3 regions of the Lysinibacillus sp. OL1 genome follow, and region 3 is predicted to be linked to each of the others. Evidence: riboswitches for the same ligand, from Rfam matches in the RefSeq annotation. Region 3 holds a riboswitch; each other region holds the start of a gene.
What was found. A riboswitch is a leader RNA that binds a small molecule or an ion and turns the genes downstream of it on or off. The one in region 3 is predicted to bind thiamine pyrophosphate.
Positions count from the first base shown of each region.

Region 1: it holds a riboswitch for thiamine pyrophosphate, as region 3 does, so the genes downstream of both, EW028_RS05220 (ABC transporter substrate-binding protein) here and thiM (hydroxyethylthiazole kinase) in region 3, are expected to answer to the same signal.
Region 2: it holds a riboswitch for thiamine pyrophosphate, as region 3 does, so the genes downstream of both, thiT (energy-coupled thiamine transporter ThiT) here and thiM (hydroxyethylthiazole kinase) in region 3, are expected to answer to the same signal.

Region 1 is NZ_SJDS01000002.1:169,539-172,822, forward strand. Features, by position in the region: gene parC (DNA topoisomerase IV subunit A) at 1-1,128, shown strand, start outside; TPP riboswitch at 1,237-1,347, shown strand; gene EW028_RS05220 (ABC transporter substrate-binding protein) at 1,500-2,495, shown strand; gene EW028_RS05225 (thiamine-binding protein) at 2,497-2,787, shown strand; gene EW028_RS05230 (ABC transporter permease) at 2,787-3,284, shown strand, end outside.
Region 2 is NZ_SJDS01000012.1:48,812-52,095, reverse strand. Features, by position in the region: gene EW028_RS19130 (AAA family ATPase) at 1-1,158, shown strand, start outside; gene EW028_RS25920 (hypothetical protein) at 1,199-1,321, opposite strand; gene EW028_RS19125 (magnetosome magnetite crystal formation protein family) at 1,377-1,700, opposite strand; TPP riboswitch at 1,826-1,933, shown strand; gene thiT (energy-coupled thiamine transporter ThiT) at 2,068-2,628, shown strand; gene map (type I methionyl aminopeptidase) at 2,791-3,284, shown strand, end outside.
Region 3 is NZ_SJDS01000007.1:141,946-145,229, forward strand. Features, by position in the region: gene thiD (bifunctional hydroxymethylpyrimidine kinase/phosphomethylpyrimidine kinase) at 1-548, opposite strand, end outside; gene thiM (hydroxyethylthiazole kinase) at 536-1,303, opposite strand; TPP riboswitch at 1,387-1,484, opposite strand; gene mbcS (acyl-CoA synthetase MbcS) at 1,675-3,258, shown strand.

The sequences.
Region 1 (3,284 bases), on a different contig from region 3:
CTTCGTCATGAACAGGACGAGTTAAATAAGCTAATTGCGAAGCTAGAGGGGATTCTACAAAGTGAAGCAAAGCTAGTGCGTGTTATTAAACAAGAGTTACTAGATATTAAGAAGCGCTTTACAGAGCCTCGTCGCTCGAAGATTGAGCAAGAAATTGAAGAAATTAAAATTACATTGGATGTCCTTGTGCCAAGTGAAGAGGTTGTCGTAACAGTAACGAAGGATGGTTATATTAAACGTACATCCACACGTTCCCATGCCGCTTCAAACGGGCAAGATTTTGCCATGAAGGATTCAGATTATTTATTGTATGAAGCAAACTTAAATACACAGCACCATCTATTGCTGTTCACAAATCGAGGCAATTATATTTATCAGCCTGTTCATGAGCTGCCTGATATACGCTGGAAGGATCTCGGCCAGCATATTTCAAGTATTGTGCCAACAGGGGAAGATGAATCCATTATTGCGGTTTATGGCTTCGAAACCTTTGACCAGCCAAATACGTATGTCTTCACAGCCACAAAAGATGGCCAAATTAAGCGCTCACCACTCGCAGACTATGCGGTAACACGTTATTCAAAGCCAATTAAAACGATGAACGTCAAGGCTGGTGATGCGATGATCTATGCATCATTTGTAACAGATGACGTGGAGCTGATGCTCACAACGGATACAGCCTATGCGATTCGTTTCCCTATGGAGGAGTTACCAGTTACAGGTGTGAAAACAGGCGGTGTGAAAGGGATCACACTAAAAGATGGAGAAGCCTTAGTTGGAGTCAATGTGTTACAGCCTGATGTTACCAACTATGTAGTGATTGTGACACAGCGTGGGGCCGTGAAGAAAATGAATGTTGCTGAAGTTGAAGTAGCAAGTCGTGCAAAACGTGGACTAAAAGTATTAACAGAGTTAAAAGCAAACCCTCACCGAATTGTGGCAGTTGTTCAAGCAACAGACGAGGAGCAGGTTGTGATTGAAACTGAAAAAGGTGTTCAAGAGATGATTGACGTACAAGCATTGTCTCGTGCGGATCGACATTCCAATGGTTCATTTAAAGTGGATATTGCAACAGATGGAGCAATTTCTCATGTTGTAACAGCCAAAAAAGAACAGAAACCAAGCTAAAAGCATGCCCAGCCTCTTAGGAGCGCTGGGCTTTAAGCTCTATTCAAAAATAGCACCTTGTCATTTAAGTGAAACTATGGGTATAATAATCATCGAAAAGTTCATAGCGAAAGAATGTAGGGGGGCTAGTAATTGCTAGCTGAGATTGTGTCCGGTAGACGCTGACCCTTTGAACCTGATTTGGCTCGTACCAGCGTAGGGAACATCTAATCAAAAAGCAAAGTTTTGAAGATTGATTGCAATACGTCTGGGAGGAATCCTAGGCGTTTTTTATGTTTTCAAGCAACAGCTTGCCAACATTGTATACGCTTTCTTCTGGTGACAACATTCATGCATGAACACTTTCATATTACAAACTGGGAGGCTTTCGCATGAAAAAATGGTTTTTTATTTTATTGGCAGCACTATTGACATTAGTAGGCTGTAGTGACAAGGATGACAAGCAGGCTGCTGACAAGCTGAAAAAGGTGTCTGTGGTACTGGATTGGACGCCGAATACAAATCATACAGGACTATATGCTGCAAAAAAACTCGGTTATTTTGAGGAACAGGGCTTAGATGTTGATATTATTATGCCTGGCGAGGCGGGCGCAGATCAGCTTGTTGCTTCTGGAAAGGCGGATTTTGGCGTGAGCTATCAGGAAGGCATAACACAGGCACGAGTACAGGGTGTGCCGCTGGTCTCCATCGCAGCAATTATACAGCATAATACATCTGGCTTTGCTTCTATTGCTTCGAAGGGCATTACATCGCCAAAGGATTTTGAAGGTAAAACCTATGGTGGTTGGGGCGCGCCATTAGAGCAAGCCGTTTTACAATCACTCATGCAAAAAGAAAAGGCAGATATTAATAAGCTAGATATCGTCAATGCAGGGGATTTAGATTTCTTCACAATGATGGAAAAAGATATAGATTTTGCTTGGATTTATTATGCATGGACTGGTATTGAGGCTGAGCTGCGTGGGGAAAAGATTAATATGCTATATCTTACAGACTATAGTGATCAATTGGATTATTATACGCCGGTTTTAGCTACAAATGAAAAAATGATACAGGACAACCCCGATGTAGTCAAAGCCTTTGTGGCAGCTGCATCGAAGGGCTATGAATACGCAATTAAAAACCCAAGTGAAGCGGCTGATATTTTAATCGAAGCGGCTCCTGATTTAGATAAAGCGTTAGTGCATAAAAGTCAGGAATGGCTGGCTGATAAATATCAGGATGATGCCAAGCAATGGGGAGAGCAAAAGCTTTCTGTGTGGGAAAATTATGCGAAATGGATGTCAAGCAATCAAGTACTAGAGGGCGAATTTGATGCGAAAAAAGCCTTTACTAATGATTTCTTACCTAAAAAGGAGGCCAAATAAGATGGCAAATTCATTAATCAGTGTACAAATCATTCCGAAGACAGAGAAATATGAAGATGTTATACCATATGTCGATGCAGCAATTGCGGTGATCGATGCTTCTGGGGTGAAATATGAGGTACATCCATTGGAAACAACGCTGGAGGGTGAGCTTTCAACATTGCTCCAAATCATTGAAAAAATGAATGAGAAAATGATTGAACTTGGTGCCATTAATGTCATTACACAAGTGAAAATTTTATATCAGCCAACAGGTATTACGATGGATACATTAACGGAGAAATATCAGTAATGAAACGTGCATTACAGAAGGGAAGGACGATAATTTTTATCGCCTTCCTCTTGTTCATATGGGAACTAATCGTGCGGTTTGCTGAAGTTCCTCATTGGTTAGTACCCACACCAAGTAGTATTTTGTCAGAAGCCATCCAGTCGTATCAAACCTTTCTACCACATGCATTCGCTACAGTACAATTAGCTCTACTAGGTTTGGCCATTGGCATCGCTTGTGGGCTAACGGTGGCAATAGTGTTGCATCGATTTACATTTATTCGAGAACTGTTTTATCCAATTCTTATTATGTCGCAGAATGTTCCTATTCTAGTCTTGGCACCGCTCCTTATTATTTGGTTTGGCTTTGGCTTATTACCGAAGCTTATCATTATCTGTCTTGTGTGCTTTTTCCCGATTGTCATTGCAGCGATGGATGGATTTAGACAAACAGCTCCAGAATTAAAGCATTATTTTGCCATGGTTGGTGCTACAAGGGCACAAACCTTTTGGAAGCTG
Region 2 (3,284 bases), on a different contig from region 3:
TTAGCAGAGAAGATAAAAGAATGGACAAAATTACAAGCGGTTGTAGACGAACAACTTAAGCAGATGCCCCCTAATTTACCAACTTTACAGCAATTAAAGCAACAACTTAATGAAGTTAGTAAACAGAAAGAAGGGCTTCAAAAAAGTTGGCAAGTGAGTCAAGAAAATTTGCATGTAGCAAAGGAAGCAGCTAGCAATGCAACACTAACAGTAGAAATTGCCAAACAGTCCTTTGAGGAATTACAGCTTAAAATGAATGAAAAGCTTCAGCAATTTTCAGCAGATATGCAAGAAATAGGTTTCGAAAGCTATGAGGCTTATGCAACTGCTAAACGGAGTGCCATACAATTGGATGCACTTCGAAAAGCATGTAGCGACTATGCTTTACAAGTACACACGTTGCAAATTCAGATTACCGAAGGGGCTACATACCTTCAAGGAAAAGAGAAGCAAGATTTAGAGGCGATGGAAGCAAGAGTAGAACAGCATCGAGTTTCCTATGAGGAAGCATTTAAACGTTTACAACAGATCAATGGCTTTATACAAGCATGCCAAGGCTTTAGTGAAAAGGTGGAAGAAATAGCGAAAGAGCTTCATTTACTTGAACAAGAAGCAGGGCGAGTAAAGGAGCTCTATGGATTATTAAATGGACAAAACTCGAAAAAGCTATCCTTTGAGCGTTATATACAAATTAACTACTTAGATCAAATTACAGAAGCTGCCAATATACGTCTGTATCATTTATCAAACGGTCAATTTGAGCTTAGACGTTCAGATAGATTAGAAAAGCATGCGAAGCAAAGTGGCCTTGGTCTTGATGTTTATGATGCTTATACAGATCAATTACGAGATGTCAAAACTTTATCAGGTGGCGAAAAATTTAATGCTTCGTTGAGCCTTGCATTGGGGATGGCAGATGTGATTCAAAGCTACCAAGGTAATATTCATATTGAAACGATGTTTATTGATGAGGGCTTTGGCTCGCTCGATGAGGAATCACTAAATAAAGCAATCGATACATTAATTGATTTGCAGGATTCGGGTCGTATGATTGGCGTTATTTCGCATGTACCTGAATTGAAATCTGCAATGCCAGCAGTTTTACATGTAGAAAAAACATTGAATGGCCATAGTCAAACCCATTTTGAAGTGAAATAAAACGAAGGCGTATTTCCTCTAAAAGGAATACGCCTTCATTTTATTTTTTTCGAGTGGTGGTTGTAGGCGTTGTGCCCTTTTTTGCAGCCATTACTTTTTTTACGATAGGAATAACAATAGGTGCTAACTTAACGGCGGTTTTTACAACGTTTGATACTTTCATCCCAAAACAGCTCCTTTTACAATTACTACTACCTGTTTCACTTAAAAATAAAACATTAACGGATAACACGAACAGCCTGAATTATATTCCAAATCACAATACCTAGTGAGACGAGAGCATAGATGGCGAATGAAGCAAACCAAATAATCATCACCGTCTTGTTATTGGAGGTTGGATCTAAACTAAATGTAGAAAAAACAAAGACAATAAAGAATAGAATGCCAAAAACAAAAGGTATTAAATGAGAGACAAGTGCACGAATCGAATGGCTTTTTACATCACTGTCTTTTGTTACAAAATATACAATTAATGGAACGATAAAAGGGGCGAAGAAAATACTAAGATAACTAAAGGCAGCTAAAATTTTTTGATTCTCCATAGTTGTACCTCCTTTTTAAATATTTACGCATGAAAAACAGCAAAGTTTCAAAAAAATGATGTATGGAAGGTTGTAATCCTTTAATCCTTTGCGTACAATGAGAGTGTTCAAATAAATTCAGATGTAACGACCACAAGGGGAGCTGATGATGTCAGCTGAGACTGGGCACGTAATGCCTTGACTCTTCGAACCTGTAAGTTAACGCTTGCGTAGGGATGTGGATAGAAACCGACACTTGTACGATGTGAGGCTCTGTCCTGACATCGTTTTTTCGTCCTTAAAGGAAAAAAGGTGTCAGAAAGAGACATATCAGCGCTTTTCTATTCCTGCTCTTGTATCCTACATCGGAACAAAGGAGAGAATATGTATGGACAAAAAAAGACTATTAATGCTTGTGGAGATTGCGATTTTTGCAGCGATTGGTCTCGTACTGGATCAGGTTTCCTTTAAAGTATGGGCACAAGGCGGCTCAGTTAGTCTTGTTATGGTACCAATTATGTTAATAGCATTTCGCTGGGGCTTAGTAGCTGGGCTAACAACTGGATTACTCGTAGGTGTAATGCAAACCATGTTTGGTGCTACGATTGTGCACTGGCTACAAGGATTACTAGATTATGGCGTTGCTTTTACTGTTGTAGGATTAGCGGCGGTTGTACGTGGACCAGTATTAGACGCTGCTAAACATATGAACAAAACAAAAATGGCACTTTATATAATCATAGGTACCGTTTTCGCAGGCTTCTTACGATACACAGCACATACAATTGCTGGTGCTGTATTTTTTGCCGAATATGCGGGTGACCAAAATGCATGGATCTATTCCATCATCTACAATGGTACATATATGCTACCAGCAACCATTTTAACGGCTGTCGTTGGTGTTCTTTTATTCACAGCCGCTCCACAATTAATGCAAAGAAAATTTTAATGCTAGTCCCTTCACATGAGTGGAGGGACTTTTTTGTCGTGAATAACTCTTTTAGCACTTTGCAAAGTAGGAAAGCATACAATATTTAAAGCGTTTATCGTTATACGCATAAAAAGTTATGTTATATTAAAGAATAGATATTAGATGAAAGGGACGTTATACATGATTGTAAAAACGCAAGAAGAGATTGAAGCTTTTAAAAAAATAGGACGCATTTGTGCTGAAATTCGCGAAGCAATGAAAGCTGCAACAAAACCAGGTGTTACAACACTTGAGCTTGATGAAATTGCTGGTCGCATGTTTGCAGAGGCAGGCGCGATTTCAGGACCAAAGGGAGAATATGATTTTCCAGGGTATACATGTATTAGTGTCAATGAAGAAGTAGCACACGGTATTCCAGGAAAGCGTGTTATTCAAGAAGGAGATATCGTAAATATTGATGTTTCTGGCTCTTTAAATGGCTATTTTGCTGACACAGGTATTTCATTTGTTGTGGGTGATGGCTATGAGGACAAAGAAAAGCTTTGCCGTGTTGCTAAAAGTGCCTTTGATCGAGCAATGACAAAGGTAAAGGCTGGATCTAAATTAAATCAAATTGGTAAAGCTGTTGAACGCGAGGCAAATGCTAATGGGTTAACTGTTATTATGAATTTAAC
Region 3 (3,284 bases):
ATGGCATAAAGTGGATCTGCTAAATGACCACCTTTAATGATGACACATTGTACACCTAGCTGTAACAAGCTTTGAGCTACTTCTTTCATATCTTCAAAATGATGAATAGATCTCCCAGTAAGTGTCTCTGCCTCGGGTATATTGGGCGTAACAACCGTAGCAAGTGGTAATAAAGTTGAGCGTAAGGCATCGATAGCTTCTGGCTGTAATAGGCTTTCCCCACCTTTTGCAATCATCACTGGATCAACAATCAGTGGAATGTTTAGCTCCCTGATCTTGTGTGCAATTGCTGTGATAATTTCTGAGGAATAAAGCATTCCTGTTTTAATCGCAGCGATTGGAAAATCTTCTACTAAGGCTTCTAATTGTTTTTTTATAAAGGAAACGTCAATCGGGCAAACACCTGTTACACCCAAAGTATTTTGAGCAGTTAGAGCAGTAATAACAGAAGTACCAAACACTTCTAATTCCTGAAATGTTTTTAAATCAGCCTGTATACCCGCGCCACCACCACTATCTGAGCCAGCGATTGTTGTTACAATATGCATGAAGCTGCACCATCCTTTGATAAGCGATGTATAGCATTGAGTAAGGCTATTTGAAAATCACCAATGTCTGCAGTAAATGCGGATGCCAGTACACCTGCTTTTTTATAGTAAGTAAGTGTTTCTGTTAATTGTTGGTAAGGATTATGGCTTACACTATAGGCTGCGCCACAAATTGCGCTAAGTAAACAACCTGTACCCGTTACTTCCGTCATTTGTGGATGACCACCAGCAATCCATTGGCTATGCTTGCCATCAGTTATAAAATCGTGTTCTCCTGTGACAATAACAATGCATTGATAGCGTTGAGCCAATGATGTGGCTTCTAATTCCATAGCGATAGTGCCATGACCACTATCGACACCTTTTTGTTGCCAATTTACACCAGCTATTGCTGCTAGCTCGCCGAGATTACAGCGAATCACCGCAAATTGTATGTTTTCCAGTAAGTATCTTACGGTTTCCTTACGATAAGTTGTGGCTCCAACTCCGACAGGATCTAAAATAACAGGAATACCAAGTTTATTGGCTTTTTCGCCTGCTAATAACATGGCACTTTTTGTGCGATCATTAAGTGTTCCAATATTAATTAATAATGCTTGAGCAATGGCCACCATCTCCTCTACCTCTTGGCAGTCATCGGCCATTACTGGTGAAGCACCTATCGCCAATAAACCATTTGCTTGAAAATTTGCCACTACATAATTGGTAATACAATGGATAAGTGGTTGCTGTTGACGAATTGTTTGAAAAATCATTGTAGTCCTCCTTTAGGGATGGACGTAAGCATGCAAAAAAGGCTCTTTTTGTGTAAAAATGCACGAAAAGAGCCTTTCATCTGAAAACGATGTTTATTGCTCCCTACGTCAGTATTAACTAACAGGTTCAAAGGGTCAGGTTTTACCTTCTCAACTCTTACGAGTCCCCCTGCAATCTTGCTTTTAGTTGACCAAAATGTACCATACTTTTCAGTTGTATTCAATAGCAAGTTTTCCTATAGATAAAATGTGACCGATGCCATATAGGAGAGTATGATAGTTGTCATGACTTTACCGAAATTAAGCACAAACCATTGAAAATGCTGAAAAAAGAGTCTTATAATGTGTCATAACAAAAGGGGGCAATTGCCATGAAAAGACAAGATTTAGTTGCACCAGAATGGTATAACATAGTAGAGGAAATTGAAAAATATGCTCAGGATGCAACCAAAAATGCTTTAATTATTTATGAGGAAAACCAAGACATCCAATGTATTACATATGCACATTTATTGGAAAAAGCGAATCAAGCAGCACATGTATTCACTAAGCAAGGTTTAAAGAAAGGTGATGTCATTTTAGTGATGGTACCACGTTCAGTGGAAGCATATATAGTGTATATTGCTGCATTGAAAGCGGGTTTAACGATTATTCCAAGTTCTGAGATGTTAAGAACAAAGGATATTGAGTATCGAATTCATCATGCAAATGCTAAAGCAGTTATTGCATTCGAACCCTATATTGAACAGTTCGATAAAGTTGGAAATTTACAAGACATACTGCAATTTGTCATAGGGAATGCACATGAACCTTGGCAGAACATACTTGAAAAAATGAATAATCAACCTACAACCTACATAAATCCTATCCCAACAAAAAGTACAGACCATGCATTTTTAGCCTATACAAGCGGAACAACAGGAAATCCAAAAGCAGCAGTGCATACGCATAGTTGGGGCTATGCTCATTTACGAACAACAGCACCACATTGGTTGGGGGTACAAGAAAATGATATTGTTTGGGCGACTGCAGCACCAGGATGGCAAAAATGGATATGGAGTCCGTTTCTAGCTACTTTAGGTAGTGGTGCTACTGCATTTGTCTACAAAGGTAAATTTGAAGCAGCTTGTTATTTAGCATTGCTTGAGCGATTCAAAATCAATGTATTATGCTGTACACCAACTGAATATCGTTTTATGGCAGCGCTTGAAGATTTATATGAATATGATTTAAGTGCGATTCGCCAAGCTGTATCAGCTGGTGAGCCATTAAATAGTGAGGTCATTAGAGTATTCTTGGAAACATTCAAATTACAAGTGCGAGATGGCTATGGACAAACAGAAAATACATTATTGGTAGGCACAATGGTAGGAATGGACGCAAGAGTTGGGTCGATGGGAAAACCTACTCCTGGCAACACTGTTGAAATTATTAATGATTTGGGCAAACCCGTTGCAATCGGAGAAGTTGGTGATATTGCTGTTCATCGTGAAACACCAGCCCTCTTTAAAAAATATTTAAATGATCCTGAACGTACAAATTTACAATTTCGTGGGGATTGGTATATTACAGGAGATCGTGCCTATAAAGATGAAGATGGCTACTTTTGGTTTGACGGACGAGGAGACGATGTTATTATTTCCTCAGGCTATACAATTGGCCCTTTTGAAGTAGAGGATGCTTTAATGAAGCATCCAGCTGTAAAAGAGGCTGCTGTTATAGCGAGCCCTGATAAAGTAAGAGGAAATATTGTCAAGGCATTTATTGTTCTGCGCGATGGTGAAAAAGGTGATGGAGCGCTTATTCAAACACTCCAAAGTCATGTTAAATCATTGACTGCTCCTTATAAATATCCACGTGCTATTGAATTTGTAGAGGAACTACCAAAAACATCTTCTGGGAAAATTAGACGTGTCGAATTACGACAACAAGAAATTAAACACCTCCAATTCTAATTCATTTCCTAGGAAATAATGTCGAA